4 regions of the Gardnerella vaginalis ATCC 14018 genome follow, and region 2 is predicted to be linked to each of the others. Evidence: riboswitches for the same ligand, from Rfam matches in the RefSeq annotation. Region 2 holds a riboswitch; each other region holds the start of a gene.
What was found. A riboswitch is a leader RNA that binds a small molecule or an ion and turns the genes downstream of it on or off. The one in region 2 is predicted to bind thiamine pyrophosphate.
Positions count from the first base shown of each region.

Region 1: linked by a shared signal. The riboswitch ahead of thiC (phosphomethylpyrimidine synthase ThiC) and the one ahead of GAVG_RS01800 (ECF transporter S component) in region 2 are both predicted to bind thiamine pyrophosphate.
Region 3: linked by a shared signal. The riboswitch ahead of thiM (hydroxyethylthiazole kinase) and the one ahead of GAVG_RS01800 (ECF transporter S component) in region 2 are both predicted to bind thiamine pyrophosphate.
Region 4: linked by a shared signal. The riboswitch ahead of GAVG_RS02825 (ABC transporter permease) and the one ahead of GAVG_RS01800 (ECF transporter S component) in region 2 are both predicted to bind thiamine pyrophosphate.

Region 1 is NZ_AP012332.1:638,492-646,485, reverse strand. It holds gene GAVG_RS02420 (NAD+ synthase) at 1-631, opposite strand, end outside; gene GAVG_RS02415 (MetQ/NlpA family ABC transporter substrate-binding protein) at 940-1,788, shown strand; gene GAVG_RS02410 (methionine ABC transporter ATP-binding protein) at 1,893-2,717, shown strand; gene GAVG_RS02405 (methionine ABC transporter permease) at 2,720-3,403, shown strand; TPP riboswitch at 3,575-3,682, shown strand; gene thiC (phosphomethylpyrimidine synthase ThiC) at 3,679-6,324, shown strand; gene GAVG_RS02395 (peptidylprolyl isomerase) at 6,472-7,011, shown strand; gene GAVG_RS02390 (RelA/SpoT family protein) at 7,115-7,994, opposite strand, start outside.
Region 2 is NZ_AP012332.1:482,759-490,752, forward strand. It holds gene GAVG_RS01775 (SpaH/EbpB family LPXTG-anchored major pilin) at 1-331, shown strand, start outside; gene GAVG_RS01780 (class C sortase) at 528-1,679, shown strand; tRNA gene GAVG_RS01785 (tRNA-Val) at 1,798-1,871, opposite strand; gene GAVG_RS01790 (DivIVA domain-containing protein) at 2,020-3,546, shown strand; gene recO (DNA repair protein RecO) at 3,593-4,327, shown strand; TPP riboswitch at 4,449-4,551, shown strand; gene GAVG_RS01800 (ECF transporter S component) at 4,587-5,207, shown strand; gene GAVG_RS01805 (ABC transporter substrate-binding protein) at 5,398-6,321, shown strand; gene GAVG_RS01810 (phosphotransferase enzyme family protein) at 6,451-7,668, shown strand; gene GAVG_RS01815 (isoprenyl transferase) at 7,773-7,994, shown strand, end outside.
Region 3 is NZ_AP012332.1:96,871-104,864, reverse strand. It holds gene GAVG_RS00410 (bifunctional hydroxymethylpyrimidine kinase/phosphomethylpyrimidine kinase) at 1-1,258, opposite strand, end outside; gene thiM (hydroxyethylthiazole kinase) at 1,264-2,781, opposite strand; TPP riboswitch at 2,769-2,861, opposite strand; rRNA gene rrf (5S ribosomal RNA) at 3,178-3,294, opposite strand; rRNA gene GAVG_RS00395 (23S ribosomal RNA) at 3,460-6,522, opposite strand; rRNA gene GAVG_RS00390 (16S ribosomal RNA) at 6,896-7,994, opposite strand, start outside.
Region 4 is NZ_AP012332.1:745,463-753,456, forward strand. It holds gene mfd (transcription-repair coupling factor) at 1-800, shown strand, start outside; gene GAVG_RS02815 (ABC transporter ATP-binding protein) at 834-1,574, opposite strand; gene GAVG_RS02820 (ABC transporter substrate-binding protein) at 1,633-2,637, opposite strand; gene GAVG_RS02825 (ABC transporter permease) at 2,825-3,622, opposite strand; TPP riboswitch at 3,613-3,715, opposite strand; gene eno (phosphopyruvate hydratase) at 3,864-5,159, shown strand; gene GAVG_RS02835 (L-lactate dehydrogenase) at 5,381-6,295, shown strand; gene GAVG_RS02840 (FtsB family cell division protein) at 6,481-7,101, shown strand; gene GAVG_RS02845 (DUF501 domain-containing protein) at 7,162-7,994, shown strand, end outside.

The sequences.
Region 1 (7,994 bases), 160 kb from region 2:
GATTTACGTAAACAAGAGGAGCATTAAGCTCTTTTGCACGCTTTTGCGCCAGCTTTAAGCGAATATCCGTTTTGCCTTCTTCGTACGGAGAACCGTTGATTGTTACTAAAACATCAATCCCCTCTTTAGAAAGACGCGCAACTGGGCCGCCATCTTGCCAAATGTCTTCGCAAATCGCAAATCCTAATTTTGCGCCTTTAACGTTTAGAATTCCGCAATCATCTCCAGAAGAGAAAATTCTAAATTCGTCAAAAACGCCATAATTTGGTAAGAAATGCTTGTCATAAACAAGCTCCACTTTTCCATCATGAATAACAAGTAAACGATTTCTTGGCTTACCTAATTCATCGTCTACACCAACTGTTCCAACAACAACGTATAAGTCAGCTAATCCGCTATCTTTTAAGATTTTTGCAAGACTGTAAGCAGCGTCGCTAGCTGCTTTTCTAAATGTTGCACGCAAAGCAAGGTCTTCGATTGGATACCCTGTTAGTGTCATTTCTGGAAACACAACAATATCAGCGTTTCCACTACTTGCATCTTTGCAAAATCGCAATATTTCATCCGTATTTTTGCTTATGTTTCCAACGCAAGTGTCAATTTGAGCTAAAGCTAAACGCAAAGAAGTCATGTTTTTATTATAATCCATGTTGCATAAGCCGCATTGTATAAAGTCATATTGCAATAAAAGCATCCACTAAACAGAAAAATCGCAAAACGCCAATCATAAAAAACAAGCGAAAAACAAAAAATCAATCGCAAGTATAAAAAATTAATTGTCACATATCTGCCTGATTTCATTAGTATTGCTAACTCGTCATAAATTATACAAATAGAAAATAGGTAGCGAAGAAGATACAAAATCGCATATATTGATATTCCGTTGCTAAGAAACAAAACATCAACGAACAAAAAACATTAAAGGACAAGGGGAAAAATATGAAAATCACAAAGAAGAACACAAAGATTATTGCAGCTTTTACAGCACTAACTGCGATTTTGGGGCTTTCACTAAGCGCATGCGGATCTTCTGCAAATGGAGCAACTAAAGACGATAAGGTGATTAAGGTTGCAGCTTCCCCAACTCCTCACAGCGATATTTTGAACAAAGTAGTTAAGCCAATTTTGCAAAAACAAGGCTATAAGTTGGTTGTTAAGGAATTTACTGACTACGTGCAACCAAATACTGCTGTAGAAGAAGGCGAAGCAGACGCAAACTACCATCAGCATTTGCCATACTTAGATAACTTTAATAAAGAAAGAGGAACGCATATTATTTCTATTGCTGGAATCCACTTTGAACCATTTGGACTTTACCCAGGAAAGACTAAAACAATTAAGGACTTAAAAGATGGCGCAACAGTTGCGGTTCCTAGCGACCCAACCAACGAAGCTCGCGCACTTCTTCTTTTGCAAGATGCAGGTCTTCTTAAGCTAAAGAATCCAAAGGATGTTAACGCAACAAAGAAAGATATTGTTTCTAATCCAAAGAATCTAAAGTTTAAGGAAATAGACGCTGCTTTGGTTCCAACAGTTGTTAAGGACGTTGATTTAGCTGCTCTAAACGGAAACTACGCTATTCAAGCTGGATTTAACCCAACTAAAGATCCTCTTACAAGCGAAAAAGTTGGAGGCGTAGCTGCTAAGACATACGAAAACATTATTGCTGTTAAGAAAGGATCCGAAAAGCTTGCTAAAATCAAGGCTCTTGTAAAAGCGTTAAAAACAGATGCAGTTCGTGATTTTATAAAGAAAAACTACAACGGCGCTGTTTTGCCAGTTTTCTAAGATGATTGCATTGTTCTAACCTTAAGCAAATATGAGACATGTGCCTCACAAAAGCATAGAGGCACGTGCCTCATATTTGCTTTTCAAAATCAGTGAGAGATAATATGATTCAAATTGAGCATCTTTATAAAACTTACTCAAGTGGTAAGCAATCGCACGAAGCACTTAACGATATTAATTTAACTATTGAATCAGGCGAAGTATTTGGTATTTTGGGATCTTCTGGAGCTGGAAAATCATCATTAGTCAGATGCATGAACTTGTTAGAACGTCCAACATCTGGAAGAGTGCTAATAGACGGAAAAGATATTACGGACGCCAAAAATAGAGATTTATCTAAAATAAGATCGAATATTGGAATGATTTTCCAAAACTTTAGTCTTTTTCAACAGCGAACTGTGTTACAAAATGTGACTTTTCCTTTGGAACTAAACAACACTCCTAAAGAAAAAAGAGAAGAACGAGCAAAGTATTTACTCGATTTAGTTGGATTAAAAGATTTAGCAAACCGCTACCCTGTTCAGCTTTCTGGCGGACAACAGCAAAGAGTTGCAATAGCGAGAGCACTTGCTAATAATCCTTCTATAATGCTTTGTGACGAAGCAACAAGCGCCTTGGATTCAACAACTACAGCACAAATACTTGACTTGCTTAGAAGAATCAACCGAGATCTTAACGTAACACTGGTTATTATTACTCACTCGTTAGCAGTAGCAAGAAATATTTGCGATAGGGTTGCTATGATTGACGGCGGAAAAATCGTAGAGATCGGTGACACTTCAACACTTTTCAAAAATCCTCAAAGCAATATTTTAAAAACGCTTATTGCAGACGAACATGTTGAAAACCATAGGGGAACTAAATCCAATAATAGTAATTCCGAAAATGGAATAACCACTAATAGCGCAACAAACAATGGGGTGAAATAAAAATGCCAGAAAATATTTCACAATTTATAGACGAATATGGAGAACTACTTATTGAAGGCACAAAAGATACAATATCTATGACTTCAATATCTACACTATTCGCATACGTAATAGGATTACCAATAGGAGTTCTTCTTATAACAAGCGCAAAACAAGGAATACGTCCTAACTCATATTTGAATGCGGTTTTAGGTTGGATTGTAAATATTGTTCGCTCAATACCGTTTATAATCCTACTTGTTGCAATAATTCCACTTACTAGACTTATTGTTGGAACGTCTTTGGGAGTTTCTGGCGCTATTGTTCCTCTTGTTTTAACAGCTGCACCATTCGTAGCGCGAATTGTTGAGCAATCTCTTGCAGAAGTTGATGGAAGTCTTATAGAAGCTGCACAAAGTTTTGGCGCAAGCAATACGCAAATAGTATTCAAAGTATTGCTTTTTGAAAGCTTGCCTTCATTAATTCGTGGAGCGGCATTGACTTTCATTACACTTTTTGGATTCTCTGCAATGGCTGGAACTGTTGGCGCAGGCGGTCTAGGAGATATTGCAATTCGCTACGGATATCAGCGTTACCAATACGATGTTATGAGTGTTGCTGTTATTTTCTGTATTCTTCTTGTGCAAGTAGTACAAACTGTTGGAGATTTAATATCCAATAAAATCAACCATCATGAACGTCGATAATATCCAATAAAAAGTCACAAATAAAAAAGTCACAAATAAAATCCTAGTAGCGTAAGATACAGTAAAATCTATTAATCGCTTCTAGGATTTTCTATTTATCAAATGATCAACCATTCAACATGCCTACGATTTATTAAAAAGATACCAAATAATGTAGAATGTCTGAGTCACAACATTTTGCAGGGGTGCTTTCTTTTTAAAGAAGGCTGAGATAGGTGAAAAACCTGACCCTTCGAACCTGTTAGTTAATACAACGTAGGGAGCAACGATTAAGTATGACCTCAAACTATCCATACGCATCAATGCGTGACCAGTTCAACCTAAACACATGTTTTATTGCAAATCCTAAACTATGCAAAAGTCGCGCACTCACGGATATAGTTGACGACTCTTTACGCGCAGGATCAACATTTATAAGGCTTAATTGTGCGGATGAAAGCGCAAAAGAAATCACATCAATCGCACGAGATATTGCACAAATCATAGAAGATAACGATAAATGTGATTCAGTAACTTTCGTAATAGACGGAAGAGTTGACGTTGTCTGGCAGGCAAGAAATCAAGGAATTAAAGTCGATGGAGTTCATCTTGCGCAAAGCGACATGGAACCTAAAGAAGCACGAGCACTTTTGGGAGAAGACGCAATAATAGGCTTGTCCGTAGAAACAGAAAGTCTTGTTAAGGTTATTAATGAACTTCCTGATGGCTGCATTGATTATATTTGTGTAACGGCAATGCGTAATCCAGAAGATGGTTGCGAAAACATTACTCCAACTTATGAATTAGAACCAAATCACACTATTTTAGATGTAGCAAAGATTAATACTATTTGCTCAGCAAGCGATTTTCCAGTACTTGTTGGAGGAAGAACATCTTTAGAAGATGTTGACATGATTGCTCGCAGTAAGGCTGCAGGATTGTTTGTATCTGAAGCATTGTACGCAAGCGAAACACCAGAATCCACTATGAGTGAATTCGTGGAACGCTTTACGCACATTCGCGGCAATCAAAAGCACGGTTATGCAAAACGCGTTATAGTTCAGGAAAAAGCTGATGAGAAAGCTAACAATACGCCAAAGTTCATTAATGCTAAAGAAGCAAAAGATGCTGCAAAATTAGCAAAGCAACAGCGCGTTGATATTGCTTCTCGCGGATGTACTCAGAGGGACAAAGCTCATATTCGTAAAACTACGCCAGTTCACTTTGAATATGAATATGGTTCTTACGATTTGGAAGTTCCTTATACAGAAATTAAGCTTTCTGATACTCCAGGCGTTGGCCCTAACCCACCATTTAAGGATTACAACACAGAGGGACCTAAGTGCGATCCTAAGGAAGGCTTGGCTCCACTTCGTCTTGATTGGATTAGAGATCGTGGCGATGTTGTTGAATATGAAGGTCGTAGTCGAAATCTTCAAGATGACGGCAAGCGAGCTATTAAGCGCGGTAAAGCTTCAAAAGAGTGGCGTGGTCGCACTCATAAGCCAATGAAGGCTGCAGATCATCCTATTACCCAAATGTGGTACGCGCGTCATGGAATTATCACTCCAGAAATGCAGTATGTTGCTACTCGCGAAAATTGCGATGTGGAACTTGTTCGCTCTGAAGTTGCATCTGGTCGCGCTGTGATTCCTTGCAATATCAACCACCCTGAAGCAGAACCTATGATTATTGGTTCTCGCTTCTTAACTAAGCTCAATGCCAACATGGGTAATTCTGCTGTAACATCTTCTATTGACGAAGAAGTAGAAAAACTTACGTGGGCTACTAAGTGGGGTGCAGATACCGTTATGGATCTTTCCACAGGTAACGATATTCACACAACTCGCGAGTGGATTTTGCGTAACTCCCCTGTTCCGATTGGTACCGTGCCAATGTATCAAGCTTTGGAAAAAGTTGAGGATGATGCTTCTAAGCTCAGCTGGGAGCTTTTCCGCGACACTGTTATTGAACAGTGCGAGCAAGGCGTTGACTACATGACTATTCACGCAGGCGTACTTCTTCGCTACGTGCCTCTTACTGCAAACCGCGTAACTGGTATTGTTTCTCGAGGCGGATCCATTATGGCTGAATGGTGCTTGCAACACCATCAAGAAAGCTTCTTATACACTCACTTCGAAGAATTATGTGAGATTTTCGCCAAGTACGATGTTGCATTCTCTTTGGGAGATGGTTTACGACCAGGAAGCTTGGCTGATGCTAACGATGCTGCTCAGCTTTCTGAGCTTATGACGCTTGGTGAACTTACTAAGATTGCTTGGCAACACGATGTTCAGGTTATGATTGAAGGACCAGGACACGTACCATTTGATACGGTACGCATGAATATTGAAATGGAGAAAGCAATTTGCCAAAATGCTCCATTCTATACTCTTGGTCCTTTAACAACCGATACTGCACCAGGATATGATCACATTACTTCCGCTATCGGCGGCGTTGAAATCGCTCGTTATGGTACGGCAATGCTTTGCTACGTCACTCCTAAAGAGCATTTAGGACTTCCTAATAAGGATGACGTTAAACAAGGTGTTATTGCTTATAAGATTGCTTGTCACGCTGCGGATCTTGCTAAGCATCATCCGCATGCCATGGATAGAGATAACGCTATAAGCAAGGCTCGTTTCGAGTTTCGCTGGCTGGATCAGTTTAATTTAAGCTACGATCCAGATACCGCTATCGCTTTCCATGACGAAACGCTTCCAGCAGAGCCAGCAAAAATGGCTCACTTCTGTTCCATGTGTGGACCAAAATTCTGCTCAATGGCTATTTCTCAGAATATTCGCAAGCGTTTCGGTGGCGCAGATCAACAAGAACAACTTGTTGAAGAAGCCCGCAGTCAGGCTATTGCCGAGGGTATGAAAGAGATGAGTAAAAAGTTCCAGGAAGCTGGTTCAACGTTGTATCAAAGCGCCAAAGCGTAGAGTATCTATGTTTCTAAAGTTTTGATATTACGAAAATAAGGCGAGTTAATGCAAGATTAATCCTGCTCAAGCTCGCCTTATTTTTATTTGCAACAGTTTTATTTGCAACAGTTTTGAACAGTCTTTAACATATGGGAAAATCGCATTATGACACTTATCAATATGCATACGTCCGAAGGCGATATAAAGATTAATCTTTTTGACGATAAAGCGCCTATTACAGTAAAAAATTTCGTTGACTTGGCGACTGGTTCAAAAGAGTGGATGAATCCTTTTACGGGAGAAAAATCCAACGAACCATTCTATGACGGTTTGACATTCCATCGTATTATCAAAGACTTTATGATTCAAGGCGGATGCCCTCTTGGAAACGGAATGGGTGGTCCTGGCTACGAATTTGACGATGAGATTGACCCATCCTTAAAGTTTGATAAACCGTATCTTCTTGCAATGGCAAATGCTGGAAAACAGCGCGGACGAGACGGACGCTTACACGGCACGAATGGATCTCAGTTCTTTATAACTACCGTGCCAACTCCTTGGCTTGATGGTCATCACACCATTTTTGGAGAAGTCGTGGATGATGAATCTAAAGCTGTTGTAGATAAGCTCGAATCTGTTCCAACAGATAGGTCTGATGCCCCACTAGAGCCAGTTGGAATTATATCTATTGAGGTTATTAAGTAATAACATTAATTAAAATAAAGCATAAATAATATAAAATTGCAATAATAAAACTTCCAGCCAAAACATTATTTGACTGGAAGTTTTATTGTTTAGGTTTTCTTGTTTAGTCGCGTTCCATTTTTCTGAGTCGCGGTTCCGCACTATCTTTTGCGCCCGTAATTCTATAAACGTCAAAAACGCCATCAATCTTACGAATTGCAGCAAGAAGAGTGTTCAAATGCTGAGGATCTGCCATTTCAAACGTAAATTGACTTGTAGCAACGCGGTCATCTCCAGTAGCAATCGTTCCCGAAAGAATGTTTACACCATGATCCGAAAGAACTCGCGTAACATCCGAAAGCAAATGCTGACGATCCAAAGCTTCTACTTGAACTTTAACAAGGAACAAGCCTTTATCGCTAGTCCATTGAACAGGAATAACACGCTCCGACTGTGACTTTTGCAAATCAATCATATTCTGGCAATCCGTTCTATGAACAGAAACACCCTGATTTCTAGTTATAAAACCAACAATGTCATCTCCAGGAACAGGCATGCAACAGCGAGCAAGTTTAACCCACACATCTCCAACGCCCTTTACGGAAACACCAAGAACACCATTAGATTTGCGATTACGCTCAACTCTCCTAAGCGGAAGTGCTTCTTCCTGAGCTTCTTCAGCTACTTCTTCACTACCAGCATCTTTAACAAGACGAGAAATAACGTTTTGAGTGGAAACTTGACCTTCGCCAATTGCAGCGTAAACAGCTTCTACATTAGCAGTTATATTAAGCTCTTCTGCAACACCTATTAACGCTTGTGGAGTAAGTAAAGTAGATAAAGGCAAATTACGTTTACGCATAGCTCGCGTAAGCTCGTCTTTACCCTCTTCAATCGCCTCCGAACGGCGTTCCTTGCTAAACCATTGACGAATCTTATTTCTAGCTCTAGGGCTTTTTACAAAGCTGAGCCAATCTCTTGAAGGACCAGCAGTATCAGACTTT
Region 2 (7,994 bases):
AGCAGATGGGTTTAAGGCAAAGGTTGGACAAACGTTCTACGTTGTGGAAACTAAGGCTCCAGACAACTATGTTTTGGCTCCAAAGGTTGAAGAAGTTAATATTCCTACGGAGTATACAAAAGATGCTAAGTATGATACTCAATCGCAGACGTTTATTTACTCGTTCAAGGATGTTCCAACGAGCAATAACATCGACCACTGGTTCAAGCTTCCTAAGACTGGTGCTTACGGCGTGATTATCTTCGCCATCATCGGTTTGGGCTTGGTTGGCGCTGGTACATTCATGTACATGCGCAACAATCGCAAGAAGGAAGAAGAACAGGCTGCCTGATTTGCTCAGTTTGATGAGTAAATCATAAACGATTGAGTCTATAACGATTGAGTCTATAAACGATTGAGTCTGCATAAATTGAGTCTAGGAGTAAAATCCTAGACTCAATACTATGTAGTGCGTTTGTTACCTTTTTGGTCGATTTGGGGAACAAAATCGGGAATTATTTCCATAAATTCTTTAGCTTGGAGGAGTTATGAAGCTAGCCGATATTAGCAATTGGTGCCGCTTGTTGAGCGAGCGCGCTGTTGCTAAATTGTTTAAGAATAAGGCGAAGCGTACCTCCAGTGTGGCTAGCACGAGCAGTGTGGCTAGCACGAGCAGTGTGGCTAGCACGAGCAATGTGGCTAGCACGAGCAATGTGGCTGGTGCGAGTGGCGTGGCTGCGGAAAAGTCGCTAGCAACCGAAGAGCAAACTCCACGATCCAACTCAAGCCAAAAAACACAGAAAAACTTAAAAACACAGAAAACTTTTATACATCGCATAATTGAGCCGATTGCGTTAGTGCTAGCAGGCGTATTGTTCTTCAGCTACCCAGTGGCGTCAACACTGTGGAACAACCACGTGTCTAAACAAATTTCCATAGATTACGACAAAGTAAGCTACAATCAGGCCGCTGGCGTGCGAGAATCTATTCTAAGAAGTGCGCGAAAATACAATGCGCGCAGAAAAAAATTCTTTACAGCCGACCCGTATGACGGCAGTGACAATTACAAAAAAACAGTAGACTATAAGTCATATATCAAACAACTAGACGAACCAATGGGAATTATGGGAATCATAAAAATCCCGAAAATTGGCGTAAAACTACCAATTTATCATGGCACTTCGCGCGATGTTCTAGCTCGCGGAGCAGGGCATTTGTATGGTACAGATTTACCTGTGGGCGGCAAAAACAGGCATACCGTTATTACAGCTCATACTGGTTTGCCTACGGCAACTATGTTTGACGGTTTAATCGACATGAAGCGTGGAGACTACTTCTACATTGATGTACAGGGCGATACAATGCGCTACAGGGTGTTTCGCATTAGTGTTGTAGACCCGCAGGATATCAGTTTGCTGCAGCGTGAGCCTGGGCGCGATTTGGCGACTTTGCTTACATGCACGCCGTATGGTGTGAACTCGTATAGGCTACTGGTTACGGGGTATCGCGTGCTGCCGGACCCAGCGCACGCTCCAGAAGATCATCTTCAGTGGCCCCTTTGGATGACGCTGTTTGTAGCTGCTATGATTCTTTCGCTGTTGATAATTTCAATCATGGTAACTGGGTACTTACAAAAGCGTAAGAATAAATCAGATTTGCGCGGCAAACACATACTGCGCGAGACCTGCCTTCGCGATTAAAGCGTAACGCGCGAACGATTTTCCCGAGATTGTTTACGTATTTGGTGGTTTTGGGAACAAACGCGGGGAAAAAATAAACAAACATGGGAGAAGTACGCTAACCAAGAAAAGCGGAAAGTGGGCGATGAGGGACTCGAACCCCCGACATCCACCGTGTAAAGGTGGCGCTCTAGCCAGCTGAGCTAATCGCCCGCTTGAAACAAGATACAGTATGGTGTGTACTAGATGCGTGATTCGCGATTTGCGTGTGTCTTTCAGAGTTTGTGTTTTGCGTTTTGAAGCGTCTTAACAATCGCGTAGAGTATATTCAATAATGATATGTTCAGGAGGTCTATTGTTTATGGCAAGTAAACCCGATACTGCGCGTAATTCTTCTGGTATTGAGCGCGTAGGTAAGCGCAAGAAGGGTTACAGCGTAGAGCAAGTTAATGATTTTCTTGAGCGTGCCCATTCTTTGTATGAGTCCGACGACATTCGTCTTACACAAAAAGATATTCAAGACGTGTCCTTCGATTTAGAAGATGAAGGATACGCTATTCCTCAAGTTGATGCGGCTCTTTCTAGGTTGGAACGTGCTGTTGTAGATAAAACAACCGAATACGAAATTTCTCATCGCGGTAGAATCGTTTGGAAAGCACAAGCCGATAGTGAATACCGTGTTTTGCTTAATCATTCTCAGCGTGATTACAAGATGCGTTTTGATTCTGGTCAATCTCGCAAGCCTTCGTATGATAAAAAACAGGTCGATAATGTTGTTAATAAGACCTTAGATAAGATTTCTATTCTTCTTGGATATAAGCCAACGTGGGGTAATAGTTCAAGCGATCTTGATGGCATTGACGCAATGTTTGTTTCTAACGTGTTGTTTACACAGCGTTCTGGTAAACATGGATACGATGAGCGTCAAGTGGATTATTATTTGAACGCTTGCATACGATTGCTTAGTAGGCTTGAATCTTACGATCGTGTTTCTAAGTACCTAGATTTTGATTCTAATGGTGCTGCCGCATCTTCTGTTAACGCAGCATATAGTCAGACGACGCCACAGCCTGTGCAATCTGCAAATCCTATGCCTCCATCTGTTCCCGTTGAGCATAATGCGGATTCGTTTGTAGTAAATCCTGTTCAAAATACTGTTGAAGCAGATAATCCTGTTGCAAATGATATTTTTTCTAGAACTACAGTTGATGAAGTAGATTCGCATCATATTAGTGCAGATAGTGTGCCAGTCGTTGAGCATGTGGCAGATAGTGATAATAGTTCTGCACAGCATATTGAAGATATGCCTCAAGATAGGCAAAGCATTTTCGCACCTGTAGACAACAGTGTTGATAACAATAGTGGTGCTTCTCTTAACGATTTGCACCATGGGGATAGGGCTATTTTTACGCCTCATTCTGCTAATGTAGAGCCTAATGATGATACTGATGACGAGATGTCTCAGGCTTCTACTGTTATGCCTCCTACGTTCCCGCCATCGTATGCTCCGAAAGATTCCTATTCGCAGACTTATACAAGAGACAGTGCTATTCCAGCTGCACCTAGCCAAGATTCTTATAGTCAGAATCATGTTAATGCTGCTAATGCTAATGCTGTTAATACTAAAGATGATGATAAGAATGATTCAAAGAATAGTGCTTCAAACCCTGTTGGTGATTTGAATTTGTCTCTTCTTGCATCTCCTAAATTTGAGCCGTCGCAAAGTCTCAATCTAGATATTCCAGATCTTTCATTCCCAGTTATGAATCATTTTAATGCTTCTTCTGAAGATTTTAATGCTAACAATGCTGGCAATAATGATTCAGATGATTTGGATGATACTGGCGAATCTAATTTCGGTGGTTTTGTGAATACAAGCCACAACTGATCTATAAAAATACTTTGGATTAGCAGATTAAGAGTTTTTGATTTTCATGCCGTTGTATAACGATGAGGCTGTAGTTCTTAAGACTTTTCCTTTAGGAGAAGCGGATAGAATTGTAGTTATGCTTACTAAAAAGCATGGTAAGATTCGTGCTGTTGCAAAAGGTGTTAGGAAAATAAAATCTCGTTTTGGGGCGCGTTTAGAACCTTTTATGCGTGTGAATGCACTTTTTGCTACTGGAAGAACTTTTGATGTTGTTTCTCAAGCGGTTTTAGTTTCTGCTTATGCTGAGAGTATTTGTGCTGATTATGATTTGTATAGTCGTGCTAGCATGATTGCGGAAATCGCAGATGATTTGGTTTCGTCTTCTGCACAGTATCAGGATTCTTGTATGCAATACAATCTGCTTGTTGCAGCCTTATCTGCTCTTTCTAGGGGATTGCATAGTGCTGATTCAATTGGATTCTCATATGTTTTAAGAGCGTTAAAACTAGCTGGCTGGTCTCCTATGCTTAATGAATGCGTAGTTTGTGCAACTAAAGATGATTTATCATATTTTTCCTCTTGTTCTGGAGGAGTTATGTGTTCTAAAGATCATGATTTGCAGTCAATTAAGTGTAATGGTTTAGCACGTTTTCAAATGATTTCTTTGATTAATGGCGATTGGAAGAATATAGACGGAACAGATATTGATTATTTAACGTATAGATGCGTTGAGCAGTGGTGTGAATATTATCTTGAGCGTCCAATTAAATCAATGCATTTATTAGAAAATAATATGTGATTTAATATAGCTTTTTTAGCGTCTTATTTAACGTTTTTGTGAACGTTTTAGTGAGCGTTTTTGTTAATTTTTTGTTTGAATTTTATAATAATTGTCCTCGCTGTCTGATGCAATAATGATTGATATCAGACACGGGTGCTCTTTCAAAGAGCTGAGAAGATTACTGTCTAACCGTTTAACGTGATTCGGTTAATGCCGACGTACGGAGTTTTCTGCAGGGTCGCCTTTGTTTGATAACTGATAATGAAAGGAGACCCTAATGGGTGCATCTGTTGAAGAAGAAACCGTGCGTCCATCTTTGCGATGGAATGTAGCTGATATTACGCTCACGGTTGTTGTAGCTGTAGCTTCTGGTATTATCTTCTGGGGTATCGGTTTGATTAGCGAGCCTATTTCTGCTGCTCTTAAGCTTATTCCAGTTCCAGGAGTCAGCGCATTGTACTACGGTTTGTTCTATTTTGCTGGTCCTTTGGCTGCTATTATGGTTCGCAAGCCAGGTGCAGCATTGTTCGGTGAGTTTATTGCTGCAATGGTTGAGTTGACTGTTGGAAGCCACTGGGGTGGTATCGGTACCGTTCTTCCTGGATTTGTTCAGGGCTTGTTCGCTGAATTTGCATTCTTGTTCTTCATGTATCGCAAGTGGAATGTTGGCTTAAGCGCACTTTCTGGCGCATTAGCTGGTTTGGGTGGAATCGTTTCAACCTACCCGTTCTACTATGCAGGTGTTCCAATCTTTGGTTCATTCATGGTGATTCACACTATTTGCAGCATGATTTCTGGTGCTGTAATCGGTGGCGTTTTGATGTGGTACTTGTATAAGGGTATTGCTGCCACTGGCGCATTGAGCCGCTTTGCTTCTGGCAAAGAAGTGCGCGCCTGATTTTACGGGTAAGATTACAAGTAAAATCAACTTATAAATTTGATTTGTGGGCGGGGATTAATTACCTCGCCCATTTTTGTAAAGTCGCAAGTTAAATCGCAAGTTAAATCGCAAGTTAAGTTGCAAATAAAAGTCAAAATAAAATCACAAATAATAAAATCACAAATCACTATAAAACAAAGGAGTTAATATGCTAAGAGTACGTCTTGAATATGTGCATCCATGGACGAATCACGCAGGTATGTATCTTGCAAGAAAGCGCGGATTGTATGCACAATACGGATTAGATGTAGAGTTTACAAGCACAGATACAGAGCGCGGCGATGTTCCAGCATGTTTGGAGCGTGGAGAAGTAGATATAGCTCTTGTTCGTTTAAATCAACTTTTGGCTCATCAAAATGGTGCAAACAGGCTAACGTCGTTTGCTGTAATGAATCAATCGCAAATTGGTGGAATCATAACAAATAAAAACACGGGCATTACGCGATTTAAAGATCTAGAAGGAAAGCGCGTAGTAATTCCTATGGGCGTTAAGCGCCTATACACGGAGCTTCAGCAGGCGGTTGCTGCCGACGGCGGCGATTTTAGCAAGCTGATTACAATTGACCCAGGCCCATGGGAGCCAGACATTCGAGCCGTAGAACGCGGAATGTGCGATGCTTTTATTAACGTAGCTTGGTGGGAGCCATACCAGGGTTCGCTTCCATTTGATCAAGTTGTTGTTCTTCCATTCGATTCTATTGGCGTAGCGCCGCATCATTCTTACTATGTTTGCGCTCGCCAAGAGATGATTGAGCGAAATCCGCAATTAATACGTAACTTTGCAAGCGCAACAGTTAAGGGCTATGAGATGGCAGGAAAAGACCCTCAGGCTGGTGTTGATGCTTTGCAGAATGCGCTTTGCCATATTAGCCCAGAGGCTTTGCGTGCCTCGCTAGACGAAGTGATTCCGTCTTGGTACGACAAGAATGGTCGTTGGGGCACGGCAGACATGGCTTTGGTGGAAAACTACACTCGTTGGATGGGTGAAAATGGCCACTTAAGCGTGCCTCTTGATTGCGCGCTAAAAAGTTTAGAAAACGGGTGCGTAACAAACGAGTATTTGCCAGAATAGTCGTTAGTTTTGCATAAGCAAAGTCGCCAGCAGCCGCACATGAGCTGGTTTAGCGTTAAATAATCCCGCAAAAAATGCTCGAAAAACAATGAACCTGTAGTTAAATATTTGTATAAATATGGAGCGAATATGGAAAACGAAAGCAACGACCCTCAACTAGATATTGTTGCTCAAAGATGGGCAAATGTTGATTTATATGATGCAAATACTGTGTGCTCGCTTTTAGAGGAGCCGCTAGAAGTAGATTGCGTTTTAAGCCATAGTTTGCGCCCGATGGCTGCAGGTTCATTGCTTCGCGCGCATTACAAAGATAATGCATCAAAGCAATCTAAAAGTTTGGACGTTTATATTAAAAGATGCAGCACAAAAGTGAGGCAAGCTAGCACAATTAGACCGTATCATCGTTTTGCGGAGCATCTTTTACAAAACAAAATAAGCACACCAAAGTACTTGTATTTTAATAAAAATAGCGAGTATTTAGGTTTAGAAAAGAATACTTCTGGCGATATTTGCGTAGACGGAACTCTTCTTGTAATAGGCGATTGCGCTTACGAAGTTACTTTAAAAGCTAGTGGAGAAGACCGATACAAAGACGCGTACACTTGGGATCCGCCTAAAACGTGCGAAGAAGCCAAAAATCTTGGAGCGATGATGGCAAAAATCGCCTTAGCTTCACAAAGTTTTGACGAGCCAAATCCTAAGGAAATCAACGCTTTTCAATCAAGATTTAGTCTTTGTGCAAGCGAAGACGTGCAAAGTGATGCCGAAGTTTGGTTAAAAAATAGGCCCGATTTAGCGAAATTCTTAAAAGAACAGAATCGTGATTTTGTAAAAGATTTAAGCGAATTTGCTCCAACATGCAAAAAAATTTACGATTTGGGGTACGCGAATCTAAGAAAGCAGTGGACTCATGGAGATCCGCATATATCTAATTTTATGTGGGAAGGTAGCGCTCCAAGCGCAGTATTTGACTTTGGAATGGCGTATAGAAACACAGCAATCTACGATTTAGCAATGACTTTAGAACGCAACACAATTCAGTGGGTAGATATTGCGAATGGCAAAAAAGATTCATTTAGAACGGATTTAGTTAAGTCAATTTTGCAAGGATATGCTAGCGTTCGGCCATTAACAGATGTTGAAAAAGAGTTGCTTCCGTTTGTTCTTAGCGTAAGTCAAATTGAGCAATGCGTAGAATTTGTAGACTATTATTTAAAGTCAAATGGATCTTACGACTTTAAAATTTGGGGCTACGATACTGGGTTCTTAGAGCACGCTAGATGGTATAAATCTAGTTACGGAGAGCAATATTTAAACGCTTTAATAGAGATTTTGCGAGAAATATAAATATAGAGGATTTTGGCGGATTTTTTATCTGATTTAGCTGGCTTTTATTAAGCTTTGCAAAACGGGTTTAAGTATTCGTTCAATGGGGTTGTTAGATTTTAACTATGAGTTTTGAAAACGTTGACTACACTTCGTTAAATATTCCAGCAGCTCCATTTAGTGATCCTAGCCGCGTGCCAGATTTTCCTAAAGGCAAAGTTCCTCGACATGTAGGCGTGATTATGGACGGCAATGGCAGATGGGCTAAAGAGCGCGGAATGATTCGCACCGAAGGGCATAAAGCGGCGGAGCCAGTGGTTTTCGACACTATTGCAGGAGCCATAGAA
Region 3 (7,994 bases), 390 kb from region 2:
TAGCTTCATTATCTGGCGTTTTAGCTCCAACAGCAGCTAGCGCGCGCGAGTAACGCTTCAAGTATTCAGAATCTTGACTTATGTAGAAAGCAAACAAGTCGGAGTCAAGCGTTCCATTACCTAAAGCCTTAATAAATGGCATTTTCATAATGTTGTTATCGACATCTGCACTAGCATCCCATAAAGCTTGAGTCCAAGGGCCACAAGGCTCCACATTTGGCTTTCTAGCCTTGCTATGAGCTTTTACGACTACGCTTTGCGCAGTTAATCCGTCTAAGCCACTAGTTTGCATATGTTCCCAAGGAGTTGACGAAGAATCTAATTCCAAACGATAATTACGAGCAGCATGGTTCACAGGCCCATGACCTTTGCCAACATGCAAATCTTTACCGCAAGCAATAGCTTCGTTAAGCCATCTTGACGACCATGCTAGAGCATCCGCTACTGTACTGTAATCGCTTAGCTTCTTGCCTTCTCGCAACGCTAATCCTATGCGCGTAGCAAGCGAGGAAGATAGCGAGCAGCCTGTGCCATGCGTTGTTGTTGTATCAACCCTAGGGCAAGGAACGTGCACTCTGTGGCCATCTGGGAACACAACAGTATTACCAGCATCTTCGCTTGTTAAGTGGCCGCCTTTAACAATAACAATAGTATTGTTTTTTGCACACCACTCGCTTGCTTGAGCATAAGCTTCTTCAAAATTAGATGCAGGCTGTTTATCGCATAATACTGCGAGTTCAGGTATGTTTGGCGTAATCACATCCGCAAGAGGTGCAAACTCACGCATTGCATCTTCTGCAGACTTTTCAAGCAACCTATCTCCCGAAGTTGCTACCATCACTGGGTCTAACACAACAACAGGAACAGGATGATTCTTAAGCCAATCTTGAACTAGGCTAATATATGATTTGTCTCCAAGCATGCCGATTTTTACAGCATCAATAGTTACGTCATCAAATACTGCTTCTAGTTGCGCTTGCAAAAAGTCGGTTGGAGGAGTATAAACTTCGCGCACACCGCAAGTGTTTTGAGCAACCAAATTAGTTGTTACACACATTGCAAATCCATGAGATGCTGTGATTGATTTTAGATCAGCTTGAATTCCAGCTCCGCCTGTTGGATCAGTTCCAGCAATGCTTAGCACTCGCGGAATAATTGGCTCTTCTAAAGAAGGTAGGGAAGATGGCCTTAGACTTGAATCATATAATTTAGAAATTGATTGCAAAGGTGCTTGAGTTTGCGAAAATTGATTATTCATTATTTTTATTCCTTTGTAATGGCATCGCGTAATTTGTGTGCTTCTTCGCAAGGATTTTGCGCAAGCATTAGAGCAGATACTACGCATAAACCATCTATTGAAGTGCTTTTAATAGGAAACACGGTATTTTCATTAACTCCGCCGATTCCTAGAGTGCTAATGCCGAGTTCTTTAGCGCGTTTAGCAATCTTTTCTACTCCTTCAACTCCTAAAGCAGGAGCAGCGTCTGGCTTAGTGGCAGTAGGCCAAATTGGGCCTATTCCAATAACATCAGGCAATGCCACATTTTCTTTAGCACATTCGTTATAAACGTAATCTAACTGTTCTAACTTTTCTATAGAAAGTCCAACCATCCACTCTGCAGGAATAGACTTACGCGCTTCAATATAAGGCGTGTCTGTTTGACCAACATGCAAGTTGAACCCTAAGCTTTTAGCGCAATCTATACGATCGTCAACAAAAATCGGCACGTCTCCGCAACCATTAGCAAGCATTTTGTCTCGCAGGCTTTGAGCTTTATTGTTAAAAGTTTCGCTATTTGCGTACTTATCGCGCAATTGGACTACGCTTGCTCCGCCTTTAACGCAATCAACTGCAATATCTTCTTCGGCTCGATCACTCATCTTTGGGTCTGTTATAAAGTATAAAGACCAATCAACAGGATCGAGTTCAAATTCAATATTCGCTAATTTCAGCATCTCGTCTGCGCTCAAATCCATAAGCGCATCCATCCATAATTTTCTAAATGACCCTGGCAATGTTGAGCGTTGCGCTGCCCAAGTTCCTGCTGCAGCAGCGTGTACGTGCGCGGCAACTGTTGCTGCAAAAGGTCGATTTCGATTTGCTCCAACGTATGCTGCCACCAACGCGCCAAGAGAGCAGCCCGTGCCGACTACTTTCGTCATTATTTCGTGGCCGCCAGAAACTCGTGCCGAGCATCCATGACCATAAATAGCGTCTTTTTCGCCAGAAATAGCCACTACCGAGCCGTAGCGTTTAACTAGCTTCTTAGCTGCTGCAACTGCCGAATCAACGGAATCTCCAGCGTCTACGCCTTTACCGCCGCTTTCTTCTCCAGCTAAGCCTAAGATTTCGGAAGCGTTGGCACGAATTACAGCAGGATGACTTTTAACAATTTCGCGCGCGTATTGCGTGCGTGGAGCTAAACCGCCAACTGCAACTGGGTCAAGAACCCATGGAGTGTGCGCTTTTACAGCTCCGCGAATCGCAGCATCCATAGATTCTTTGTCTACTGGCCTGTACGTTCCAATGTTTACTAATACACCAGATGCGATTTGAGCAAAGACTTCAGCTTCTTCTGCATCTACGACCATTGCTGGCGATGCACCAGCAGCTAGCAGAACGTTTGCCGTTATTTCTTGAACAACATTATTCGTTACGCAATGTGTTAGTGGATTTTTTGCGCGCAAAGCTTCGATGCATTCACGTACATCTTGAACGAATTGCTTGCAACGAGCATTAGTTGAGAATTCACTATTTTTAGAGCACGACACAGTAGTCATGATTTTCCCTTCGCTAGTACTAACTAGATCAGGTTCAACGGGTATAATCTCAGCGCTTATGCGCACCCCGAACCTATGTTTGACTATATATGTTCGTTATGACGTTATTTATATGCGCTCCGACCTGCCTTTTCGCTTAGAGCGTAGCGCGAAAAGGTAATTCGGAGCGCTGAGCCGCTTAGCGTAGAAGCACGGTGTGCTTCTACGGCGGCGAAGACGTGAGCGCGCTTAGACCGCGCGAACGAGGACCTTCCATGTAGTGCGTTTGTATAACGACACGACGTAAATCAAGTACAATCGCACTACAGTAAGCGCGTGAATCGTGCGCGCGAACGATAACCTAAACTTAAATAATAAAAAAGCGGGGAACAATCAAGTTCCCCGCTAGAAAGAATAATGCGGCAGCGTGCTAGTCTCCCACACCCTATCGAGTGCAGTACCCTCACCGTGTCAGGCCTTAGCTTCCGGGTTCGGAATGGGACCGGGCGTCTCACCTGAGCCATGACCACCGCAAAACTAGATTATACACTCGCTTTAAACGAGCGGCAAATTGGCGGTTTGGGAACCGGACATGAACGCGAGCAACAGAAAAACAATCATCAAAATCAACAACTTAACCATAAAATGACCGTCTAACACTCCATACTATCTAAGAGAATTAAACGATAAGCAATACAAGTAGTATCACAATCGCCCATTAGTACTGGTCAGCTCCACCCCTTACAGGGCTTCCACATCCAGCCTATCAACCACGTGTTCTACATGGGGGCTCACACACAAAGTGCAAGGAATGCTAATCTTGGAGCAGGCTTCCCGCTTAGATGCTTTCAGCGGTTATCCCTTCCAAACGTAGCTAACCGGCAGCGCCACTGGCGTGACGACCGGCATACCAGAGGTTCGTCCACCCAGGTCCTCTCGTACTATGGGCAGGTCTCCTCAACATTCCAACGAGCGCAGAGGATAGAGACCAAACTGTCTCACGACGTTCTGAACCCAGCTCGCGTGCCGCTTTAATCGGCGAACAGCCGAACCCTTGGGACCTGCTCCAGCCCCAGGATGCGACGAGCCGACATCGAGGTGCCAAACCATCCCGTCGATATGGACTCTTGGGAATGATCAGCCTGTTATCCCCGGGGTACCTTTTATCCGTTGAGCGATGCCACGTCCGTACGCCGGCACCGGATCACTATCTCCGACTTTCGTCCCTGCTCGACCCGTCAGTCTCACAGTCAAGCCCGCTTGTGCGATTACACTCAACACCCGATTGCCAACCGGGCTGAGCGGACCATTGAGCGCCTCCGTTACTCTTTAGGAGGCAACCGCCCCAGTTAAACTACCCGCCAGGCACTGTCCCTAACACGGATAACGTGTCGAGGTTAGACGCCAGATATGGAAAGAGCGGTATTTCACTGATCGACTCCACGCAAGCTAGCGCCCACGCTTCACAGCCTCCCGCCTATGCTACACGATCCACACCTAACGACAATACCAAGGTATAGTAAAGGTCCCGGGGTCTTTTCGTCCTTCTGCGCTTAACGAGCATCTTTACTCGTACTGCAATTTCGCCGGGCTCCTGGCCGAGACAGTGGGGAAGTCGTTACGCCATTCGTGCAGGTCGGAACTTACCCGACAAGGAATTTCGCTACCTTAGGATGGTTATAGTTACCACCGCCGTTTACCGGGGCTTAAATTCACCGCTTCACCGAAGCTAACGGATCCTCTTAACCTTCCGGCACCGGGCAGGCGTCAGAGCGTATACAGCGGCTTACGCCTTCGCACGCTCCTGTGTTTTTGGTAAACAGTCGCTACCCCCTAGCTTGTGCCACCCCCAACAGCTCAACAATGTGAAACCATATCACCATCAGGGGTCTCCCTTATGCCGAAGGCACGGGAGTAATTTGCCGAGTTCCTTGGCCAGGATTCGCCCGATCGCTTTGGTATACTCTACCAGACCACCAGTGTCGGTTTAGGGTACGAGCGGAATCACACCTCACGTTGAAGCTTTTCTCGGCAAGCAGGATCACCGGAATCAGCCTTACAGCCTACCCATCACGCCTCAGCTTAAACATCCCCCGGATTTACCTAGGAGACAGCCCACACGCTTAGCCACGGAAAACCACCTCCGCAGCCGGCTACCTACCCGCGTCACTCCCACGCTAACCTACTACCGATACGCTCCCAACACTAAACCAGAAGAAAACCCCGAAAGATAATCAACCAGAATAACGAAGGTTAGTACTCTCAGATTCAGTTCGAACGGTGTAACACCGGTACGGGAATATCAACCCGTTCATCCATTCGACTACGCCTGTCGGCCTCGCCTTAGGACTCGACTCACCCGGGGACGACGAACGTGGCCCCGGAACCCTTAGTCATTCAGCGGACAGGATTCACACCTGTCTCTCGCTACTCATGTCTGCATTCTCACTCCCGTATAGTCCACGACAAGTTCACACTGCCGCTTCACCCCATACAGGACGCTCTCCTACCCCACATGAACTAAATCATGCAGCCGCGTCTTCGGTGGCGTGCTTAAGCCCCGCTACATTGTCGGCGCGGAACCACTAGACCAGTGAGCTGTTACGCACTCTTTCAAGGATGGCTGCTTCTGAGCCAACCTCCTGGCTGTCTATGCGACTCCACATCCTTTCCCACTTAGCACGCGCTTCGGGACCTTAGACGACGATCAGGGCTGTTTCCCTTTTGACGACGGAGCTTATCCCCCGCCGACTCACTGCCATGATAAACCTAACAGGTATTCGGAGTTTGGCTGCTATTAGTACCCGGTATGGGCCCGCAAGCATCCAGTAGCTCTACCCCCTGCAAGCAATAACATGACGCTGCACCTAAATGCATTTCGGAGAGAACCAGCTATCACGGAATTTGATTGGCCTTTCACCCCTAACCCCAAGTCATCCCCCCAGTTTTCAACCTAGGTGGGTTCGGTCCTCCACACGGTCTTACCCGCGCTTCAACCTGCTCAGGGCTAGATCATCCCGCTTCGGGTCCAGGACATGCGACTAAAACGCCTTTTAAAACTCGCTTTCGCTACGGCTCCCCCACCCGGGTTAGCCTCGCCACATACCACTGACTCGCAGACTCATTTTTCGATAGGCACGCCGTCACCCCACAAAGAAGGCTCCGACGGATTGTAAGCGCACGGTTTCAGGAACTATTTCACTCCCCTCCCGGGGTGCTTTTCACCTTTCCCTCACGGTACTAGTACACTATCGGTCAGACAGGAATACTTAGGCTTACCCAACGGTCTGGGCAGATTCACGCGGGATTCCACGAGGCCCGCGCTACTTGGGAATAAACATAAAAAGACATCGCGCAACCTGCTACGGGGCCATCACCCTCTACGGCTGGGAATTCAATCCCATTCACATAACACGACATTTTATCACTCTTCTCAACCCCGTCAGAGGCTGAACAGTCAATCCCACGACCCCGAATACGCAACACCTGACGGTTATCACACGTACTCGGTTTAGCCTGATCCGCTTTCGCTCGCCACTACTCACGGAGTATCCTTTCCTGCAGGTACTGAGATGTTTCACTTCCCTGCGTACCCCCCACAAAAACTGTGGTGACCACCCATAACAGTGGCCGGGTCTCCCCATTCGGAAATCCTCGGATCAAAGCCCACTCGGCAGCTCCCCGAGGCATATCGCAGCCCGTCACGTCCTTCATCGGTCCTGTCTACCAAGGCATCCACCATACGCCCTTACCAGTGATACACCAGTAAAAAGCCTATCGCTTAACTCTCTAGACAATAAATCATCACACTAAACGATCACAAAACGATCAAGCGACTCCACCAAAATGGAGCCGGTTGAAATTGATAAAAGTAAAAACAAGCAAAACCAAAAAACAGTCTCACTATTCTTACTCGCGTCCACTATCCAGTTCTCAAACCACCAAACACCAAGAACACAAGCCAAAAACCAAAAAGCCTCAACCTGTAATCCAAGGGCCAGGACCGCAACCCCAAAAAAGGGGGGTGGCAATCCGGGAACCCAAAAGCATGCCCAACAAACTCATCTAAAAACATTAACTATTGTTTTCCACACCAGTAACCACACTCAACCGAGCGTGCACAAAAACTCCGTAGAAAGGAGGTGATCCAGCCGCACCTTCCGGTACGGCTACCTTGTTACGACTTAGTCCCAATCACGAGCCTCACCTTAGACGGCTCCATCCCAAAAGGGTTAGGCCACCGGCTTCGGGTGCTGCCCACTTTCATGACTTGACGGGCGGTGTGTACAAGGCCCGGGAACGCATTCACCGCGACGTTGCTGATTCGCGATTACTAGCGACTCCGCCTTCACGTAGTCGAGTTGCAGACTACGATCCGAACTGAGACCAGTTTTAAGGGATTAGCACCATGTCACCATGAAGCAACCCGTTGTACTGGCCATTGTAGCATGCGTGAAGCCCTGGACGTAAGGGGCATGATGATCTGACGTCATCCCCACCTTCCTCCGAGTTAACCCCGGCGGTCCCCCGTGAGTTCCCGGCATAACCCGCTGGCAACACAGGGCGAGGGTTGCGCTCGTTGCGGGACTTAACCCAACATCTCACGACACGAGCTGACGACGACCATGCACCACCTGTGAACCTGCCCCGAAAGGAAACCACATCTCTGCAGTCGTCAGGCACATGTCAAGCCCAGGTAAGGTTCTTCGCGTTGCATCGAATTAATCCGCATGCTCCGCCGCTTGTGCGGGCCCCCGTCAATTTCTTTGAGTTTTAGCCTTGCGGCCGTACTCCCCAGGCGGGACGCTTAACGCGTTAGCTCCGACACAGAACCCGTGGAATGGGCCCCACATCCAGCGTCCACCGTTTACGGCGTGGACTACCAGGGTATCTAATCCTGTTCGCTCCCCACGCTTTCGCTTCTCAGCGTCAGTAACAGCCCAGAGACCTGCCTTCGCCATTGGTGTTCTTCCCGATATCTACACATTCCACCGTTACACCGAGAATTCCAGTCTCCCCTACTGCACTCTAGCCCGCCCGTACCCGGCGCAAACCCACCGTTAAGCGATGGGCTTTCACACCAGACGCGACGAACCGCCTACAAGCTCTTTACGCCCAATAATTCCGGATAACGCTTGCGCCCTACGTATTACCGCGGCTGCTGGCACGTAGTTAGCCGGCGCTTATTCGAAAGGTACACTCACCCAAAAGGCTTGCTCCCAATCAAAAGCGGT
Region 4 (7,994 bases), 260 kb from region 2:
CAAATACGCTTATTGTAGATCACGCTGACAGATTCGGTTTAAGTCAGCTTCATCAATTACGAGGGCGAGTTGGCAGAGGTCGTGAGCGCGCATACGCATACTTTTTGTACGATCCTACTAAGCCTATGACTCAGCAGGCTCACGACAGGCTTGCAACAATCGCTCAATATACTGCTCTTGGCTCTGGTTTTGATGTTGCTATGAAGGATTTGGAATTGCGCGGAACTGGCAATTTGCTTGGAGATGCTCAGAGTGGGCATATTGAAGGAGTCGGATTCGATTTATATGTTCGGATGGTATCTGAAGCTGTTGAAAAATATAAGGAACCAGATCATAAAGAGTCCATATCTGTTTCTATTGATTTGCCAATAGAAGCCTCAATTCCAGTATCTTATATTGATTCAGATAAATTACGTTTGGAAGCTTATAGGAAGCTTGCTGAGGCTCAGAATGATGAAGACTTAAAAGAGATTTTCAATGAGTTAAGCGATAGATATGGAAATCCTCCTAAATCCTTACAAACATTATTTGATGTTGCAAGATTACGTTTTAAAGCTAAACAAATGGGTATTAATCAAATAAGCATGCAAGGTAAAACTGTGCGCGTTATTGGCGTAGATCCAGCTCAATCTGTTTGGATGCGTTTGAGTAGGATCTACAGGGGAGCACAGTTTAAGCCTGTAACCCACACAATGATTTTTCCATCTCCTTTTGCGTCTGTTTTAGGGGATTCATCGTCTATGAGTGAAAAAGAGATAGTCGAATGGGCTAAGCAACTTTTAGAAGACATTGATTGGTAAAAATTAATAGGTGAATTTTAAATAGTGGACATGTCACTTTAAGGCAAGTCTTAAATCATCTTCAATAGAAACATGATTTGTAGGTCTTCCTTGCGAATCAACACTGCTCCTATCGATATTCCATTGCCTTGATATTACGCCATTTTGAAGCATTAGAATACGATCTGATAATCTTACAGCTTCCGCAATATCGTGAGTAACCATGATTGTGCTCCAGCCGTTTTGTGTTCTTAGCTTAGCTAGAAGATCTTGCATGTCTAGTCTTGTTAAAGCATCTAATGCGCCGAAAGGTTCGTCTAAAAGCAATAGCTCTGGGTTTCTTACTAATGCTCTAGCTAAAGAGACGCGTTGAGCTTGACCGCCAGAAAGTTGAGAAGGCCATTTATTGGCGTATTCTTCTAATTGCATTTTGCTAAGAGCATTATTTGCAAGTTTTTTAAGATTGTTTTTACTGTCTGAAAGACCAAAAACAACGTTTTCACCAATTTTTAGCCATGGGATTAATCTTGCATCTTGGAATCCTATAGCCTGCATGTCTGTAACGTTTATACTGCCGCTTGTAGGTTTTAATAAACCAGATATTACTTTAAGAAGCGTTGTTTTTCCGCAACCTGATCTGCCAATAAGTGAGACAAACTCGCCTTGCTTAATGTTTAAATTAATATCTTTCAAAACCTTATAAGTGTCGTCAAATGCTACTTCAATATGCGTTAAAGAAACACAGTAGGAATTGTTGACATTATTAGCATTATTTTCATTGTTTTGAATGTTCATATTAACTCCTACTGTGTTTTGATTTTGAAAATTATTTAGCGTATTTTAAAGGTTTAGGTTACTTGCTGCAATCCATTACGGAATCATCCAAGTTTGTTGGAGCTTGCTTAATTAAACCATATTTTACGTATTCTTTTGCCTGAACCTTCATCATTTCTAAGCCTTTCTTATCGATTGGCTTAATTGTTGGATTATCGAATTTTTCAATCTGCTTAATGATTGTGTCGCTTGCTCCAAGTTGCTTATAAGCATTCCCGATAACATTCTTTTCTTTATGTGACTTATTAGCTTCGCGAACAAGAGCATTATACATTTTTTTAACGAGCTCAGGATGCTTCTTAGCAAATTTTCTAGAAACAATGTGAATGGTAACATTCATGTTGCCATACTTTTTAGCGTTAACAAGTAATTTTGACCCAGGGGTTGTCATCGCTGCAGCAAGATTCTGATCGAATGAGGAAATTGCATCAATCTGTCCAGATGTAAATGCTGCCTGGAAGTTCTTAGGGCTCATCTCTACTTTATGCACTTTAGAAACGTCTAATCCGCTTTTATCGAATGCGCGGTGAAGCATGTAATCGCCAGTATCACCGTTGTGAATAATAGCAACTTTCTTTCCATATAAGTCTTTTAGTGTTTTTGCGCCGCTTTTTGCGGATGCAACGATTCCTTGAGAATCACCATTGTAATATTCGAGCGCAAATGCAACCCAAGGTTGACCTTCTGCAATCAAATCAATAAATCGTCCAGTTCCAGTAGTTGTTGCATCAGCGCTTCCGCTCATAACTGCGGTAAGACCATCAACTGGAGTGTATGGTCCAGTATAGGTGACTTTTGCTTTTCCAAATTCTTCCTGAAGGAATTTTTCATTTTTTAACGTTGTTAAATAGTTTGCTGTAGAAAGATAAGCAACCCTCATTATTCCCGTATCTTTGCTAGAAGATTGGGAGTTATTTGCAGGTTTTTGAGCTCCGCCGCAAGATGCAAGAGCGATAGTTGCGCAAAAAGCGCATATTGCTGCAATAGAGCGTTTGCTAGCAATTTGTATTTTGAAATTAGCCATGATTTGGCTCCTTTACCTTTATTTTGTGTTTTTCTTATTTGGTTTATTTGGTTGTTGATTAAATTTTGTTGATTAAATTTTTATAAAAATTGACTTATTTTTAAAAGTATCGTTAAAAGTATCTCTAAAATTCACAGAGGATTTTATAAATTCTTTATTTACGTGAATTTCTAAAATCAACTCTTTGTTAAGATTCTCTATTTACTCTACGTTCTGGCATAAGCCAATATTCGAATATGTTTGCAGTAACTTCTGATCCAAGTCCTGCAATCGCATATAAAATAATGCATGCCATCATTTGATCTGGTCTAAAGAATTGTTGAGCTCTAGAAAGAATATATCCGATTCCTATTGAAGAATTAACTGTTTCACAAGTAACTAAAGCAACCCATGCTACGGAAATTGAAAATCGCAATCCTGTCATAAAATTAGCTAGTGTTCCTCGCATAAAAATTGTTGTAAAAACAGTCGATTTTTTAACGTTATAAGCCTTTGCAAGTTCTATTAGTTTAGGGTCAATGTTCCTTACTCCATCTCGAATATTGACATACATTGGTCCAAAAACACCAAGCGCTATAAGCATTATTTTCATCATTTCGTCCACACCGAGAAAAATGATCAATAAAGGTGCTAATGCTGGGAATGGGATGGATCTGAGCATATGACTTGGTTTATTTATTACTGATTCTCCTATTTTGCTTCCGCCAGAAATGATTCCAGATGGCAAAGCAAAAGCAATTCCTAAAAGAAGACCAGCTACAACTCTAAATATGCTTATTGCAAGAGACGGTAGTAATATTCCTTCGTTGTTTAAGTCAACAAATGCTTTTATTACCTCGATTGGAGATGGCAAAGCGCGATTTTCGGCAGGAGTTAAGGTTATTAAAAACCATAAAAAAAGAATCGCTATAGTAGAAAGCCAAGCTTTTAAAGAAATAAAAGCTTTATGATGCAGTTTTGCAATCGCGCTAAAAAGGTTATTCATAACGACATTCCCTTCGATAGTTTTAGCTATATCAGGTTCGACGGGTATAATCTCAGCAATTACAATTAAATAATTGCACCCCGTGTCAGTTTGTTATTATCGTATAAAGGCATGGACAAATCGCGAAACGCTTAGATTATATAGGCTTGTATCTTTAACGACTTACGCTACGAAATAACGTCCATAAAACGCATTAATCTTGAATATGTTACACAACCAACAAAATGAATAAGGAGTAGTTGTGGCAGCTATTGAAAGCGTATATGCACGCGAAATTTTGGATTCTCGTGGAAATCCTACCGTTCAGGTTTATTTGGAGACCGAAGATGGCGCTCAGGGTATTGGCTTAGTGCCTTCTGGTGCTTCGACTGGTGAGGCTGAGGCTTGGGAGCGTCGTGATGGCGACAAGTCCCGTTATCAGGGCAAGGGTACTTTGGAAGCAGTTAAGGCTGTTAATGAAGTAATTGCTCCAAAGGTTATTGGCATGGATGCCTCTGACCAGCGTGCTCTTGATGAAACCATGATTGAGCTTGATGGCACTCCAAACAAGGGTAAGCTTGGCGCAAATGCTATTCTTGGCGTTTCTCTTGCTGCTCTTTATGCAGCTGCTGAATCTGCAGAGCTTCCATTGTATCGTTACATCGGCGGAACTAACGGACATATTCTTCCAGTTCCAAACATGAACATCATGAACGGTGGCGCTCACGCTGATTTTGCAACTGATATTCAGGAATACATGATTTCTCCATACGGTTTCGCAACTTACAGCGATGCTTTGCGCGCTGGTGTTGAGGTTTATCACACCTTAAAGAACGTTTTGAAGAAGGAAGGCTTGGCTACTGGTCTTGGTGACGAAGGTGGCTTCGCTCCAAAGATGAAGTCCAACGAAGATTCCTTGAAGTACATCATGGATGCAATCGAAGCTGCAGGTTACGAGCCAGGAAAGCAGATTGGTATTTCCCTCGATGTTGCTTCTTCTGAGTTCTACAACAAGGAAACTGGCAAGTATCGTTTCGACGGCGAAGAGCGCGAATCTGCTTACATGCTTGATTATTACGAGAAGCTCATCAACGAGTATCCAATCGTTTCCATCGAAGATCCATTCCAGGAAGAAGGCTGGGATGATTGGGCAGCAATCACCAAGCGTCTTGGTGATCGTTTGCAGTTCGTTGGCGATGACTTGCTCGTCACCAATCCAAAGCGTTTGGCTAAGGGTATTGAGCTTGGAGCAGCTAATTCCTTGCTCGTAAAGTTGAACCAGATTGGTTCCGTTACCGAAACCCTCGACGCTATTGAGCTTGCAACCAAGAATGGCTTTACTTCTATGGTTTCCCACCGCTCTGGTGAAACCCCAGATACAACCATTTCTGATCTTGCTGTTGCTAAGAACACTGGTCAGATTAAGACTGGTGCTCCTGCTCGTGGTGAGCGTATCGCTAAGTACAACCGCTTGCTTGAGATTGAGGAAGAGCTTGGCTCTACCGCTCAGTATGCTGGTTACAGCGCATTCAAGGCTTGCAAGAAGTATATGAAGTAATATACTAGGGCTTTTATAAGTTCTTCATAAGACTTGTTTAAGCTTTTTAAGCTTTGAGCTGAAGTTTATTTTTGGTCAGTCGCAATAAAATGCGGCTGGCCGTTTTTGTATATTTTCAATGATTTCTTAAAATTTTAAAAAAATTTTTCTAAAATTACTTTCATTATCTCCAGAATAGTGCTATTTTTATGAAAAACTAAAAACAGAAGGAGATGTTTCATATGAGAAAAGTCGCTGTTATAGGCATGGGTAATGTTGGTGCTGCAGTAGCCCATCAGCTCATTATTGGTGGTCACGTTGACGATTTGTATCTTTATGATTCAAATGAAGCAAAAGTTAAGGCTGATGCTCTTGATTTTGAAGATTCAATGGATAATGTGCCTTTTAACGTTAATATTACAGTAAATGATTATGAAGCATTAAAAGACGTAGAAGTAATCGTAAGCGCCTTGGGTCATATAAAACTTTTGGATGTTCCTCATCCAGATCGTTTTGCGGAGCTTAAGTATAACCGTAAAGAGGTTGCAGAAGTTGGTGCAAAAATTAAAGCTTCTGGATTCCATGGCGTTTTGATAGATATCACTAATCCTTGTGATGCTATTTGCCAGCTCTACAAGGAAGCTACTGGGCTTCCATACGAAAGAGTTATTGGTACTGGCACTCTTCTTGATTCTGCCCGTTTGCATCGTGCTGTAGGAAAGTTCTTCGGAGTTCATCCTAAGGCAGTTAAGGGTTATAGTTTAGGTGAGCACGGCGATTCACAGTTCGTTGCATGGTCTACGGTAAAAGTGTTAGAGCAGCCAATTACTGATCCTGCTGAGGAAAAGAACATTGACTTGGATGCTGTTGATGATGAAACTCGCGAAGGCGGTTTCACTGTGTTCTATGGAAAGAAATATACCAACTACGGTATTGCTGCAGCAGCTGTTCGTTTAGTGAATGCTGTAATGACGGATTCTAGAGAACAGATGCCTGTATCCAATTATCGTGAAGAATATCATTCTTATCTTTCTTATCCAGCGATTGTTGGTCGAGATGGCATTATTGAGCAGTGCAAGCTTGATTTGACTGAAGAAGAGTTGCAAAAGTTGCAGCATTCTGCAGATACGATTTTGAGCAAGGCTCAAATGGAATAGTTGGGAATCTAAGTTTTAAAAGAATTTTGAGTATGATTTTGTGACCAGCTCCTATATATGGATAGCTGGTCACAATTTTTGTATTTTGGCGTGTATTTTGTTCATATTGTGTAATAATGATTTTTTAGGCTAAAAGTAAATATAAGGTGTATTTACACGTCGAATATTTAAAGTAACTTAGAAGTATGGTTTTGAGAAATCGCCGCACGGCAACAAGTACAGTTGATGAATCAAATCAGCCAAAGAAAAAAAGGCTGTTTTCTGGTTCGTTCGTATTTGTTTTTATGATAGTAGTGGCGTTTCTTTGTTCTATAGAATTTGTTTCAACAATTCGAAATTATGCGTTAAGCTTGGCTGAATTACACGCTTTGCAAAGAGATGAGTCTGCTCTAAAAGACAAAAAACAGGAGTTGGATAATAATATTGATCGTTGGAAAGATAAAGCGTATGTTACTGCACAAGCTAGGGATAGGCTAGGATTCATATTCCCTGGAGAGCAGGCTGTTAGAGTTGAACACCCAGAAGCTGTTACAGGAGTTGTGCCAAAATCATTTAATAAAGATGAATCACAGTATGAAGAAAGAAAAGCTCTTCCTTGGTATAGTGATTTGTTCTATTCTCTTCATAAAGCAGATAAGCCAGATGATATGAGTATGAAATCTCAAAACGATGACGTTAACGATTCTAATAAAGATAAGACTTCTAAGCATAATAAAATGGATAAAAGTCGCCAGCAAAATGAGCATCAGAAAAATAAATCGTCAAAATCTACAGATAAGAAACAGAGTAATACAAGTAGACAGTAGTAAGAAAATATTAAAGTACTTTATTTTAAAATCATGCAAATGCATAGGGGAGTTAAAAACATGGATTTGAATATACAATCCTTAGTGGATAGTTTGTTGGAAAACCCTGCAAGTGATGCAGATAAAGACATTGTTAAACGTCAATTGGGAAGATTCCCTAGGGGCATGGTTGCAGTTGGAGCTAGATGCGCTTGTGGACGTCCTCTTGCTGTTATTACAAGACCATGCTTAGAAGATGGAACTCCTTTTCCAACTACATGCTACTTAACAAGTCCAGAAGCGGTTAAAGCAGCTTCGCATCTTGAAGCACAAGGTTTTATGAAGGAATGCAACAATTTATTGAATAATGACAATGATGTTGCTAAAAAATATGAGCAGGCACATAAATACTATTTAGAGTTTCGTCACGAATTAGCTATTCGATTAGAAGATAGTGAAGAGCATATTAAAGATATGAGTGCTGGGGGTATGCCTGTTCGTGTTAAGTGTTTGCATGCCTTGCTTGCGCAAAGTCTTGTAATGGGCAAAGGTGTGAATCCTATTGGCGATATGGTGTTAAGCAAGGTAAAAAATGAATTTGACCCTAATGTTTGTAAGTGCACTACTCCTTGGAGTGATGATGCTAATGAAATTGAAACTGAGAAATTATTAAATACAAAATCTTTTAACACCAATACAATCGTTGGAACTAATAAATCGGTTTGCGTAGCAGCAATTGACTGTGGCACGAATTCGATTAGATTAAAAATTGCAAAAGTTAATGCTAATGGTATGCGCGATGTTGTTCCTAGAATGCTTAGAGTTGTAAGGCTTGGTCAGGGAATTGACGAAACGCATATGTTTGCTGAAGATGCTTTGCAGAGAGTTAAATCTGCTGCCAAAGAATTTGCAAA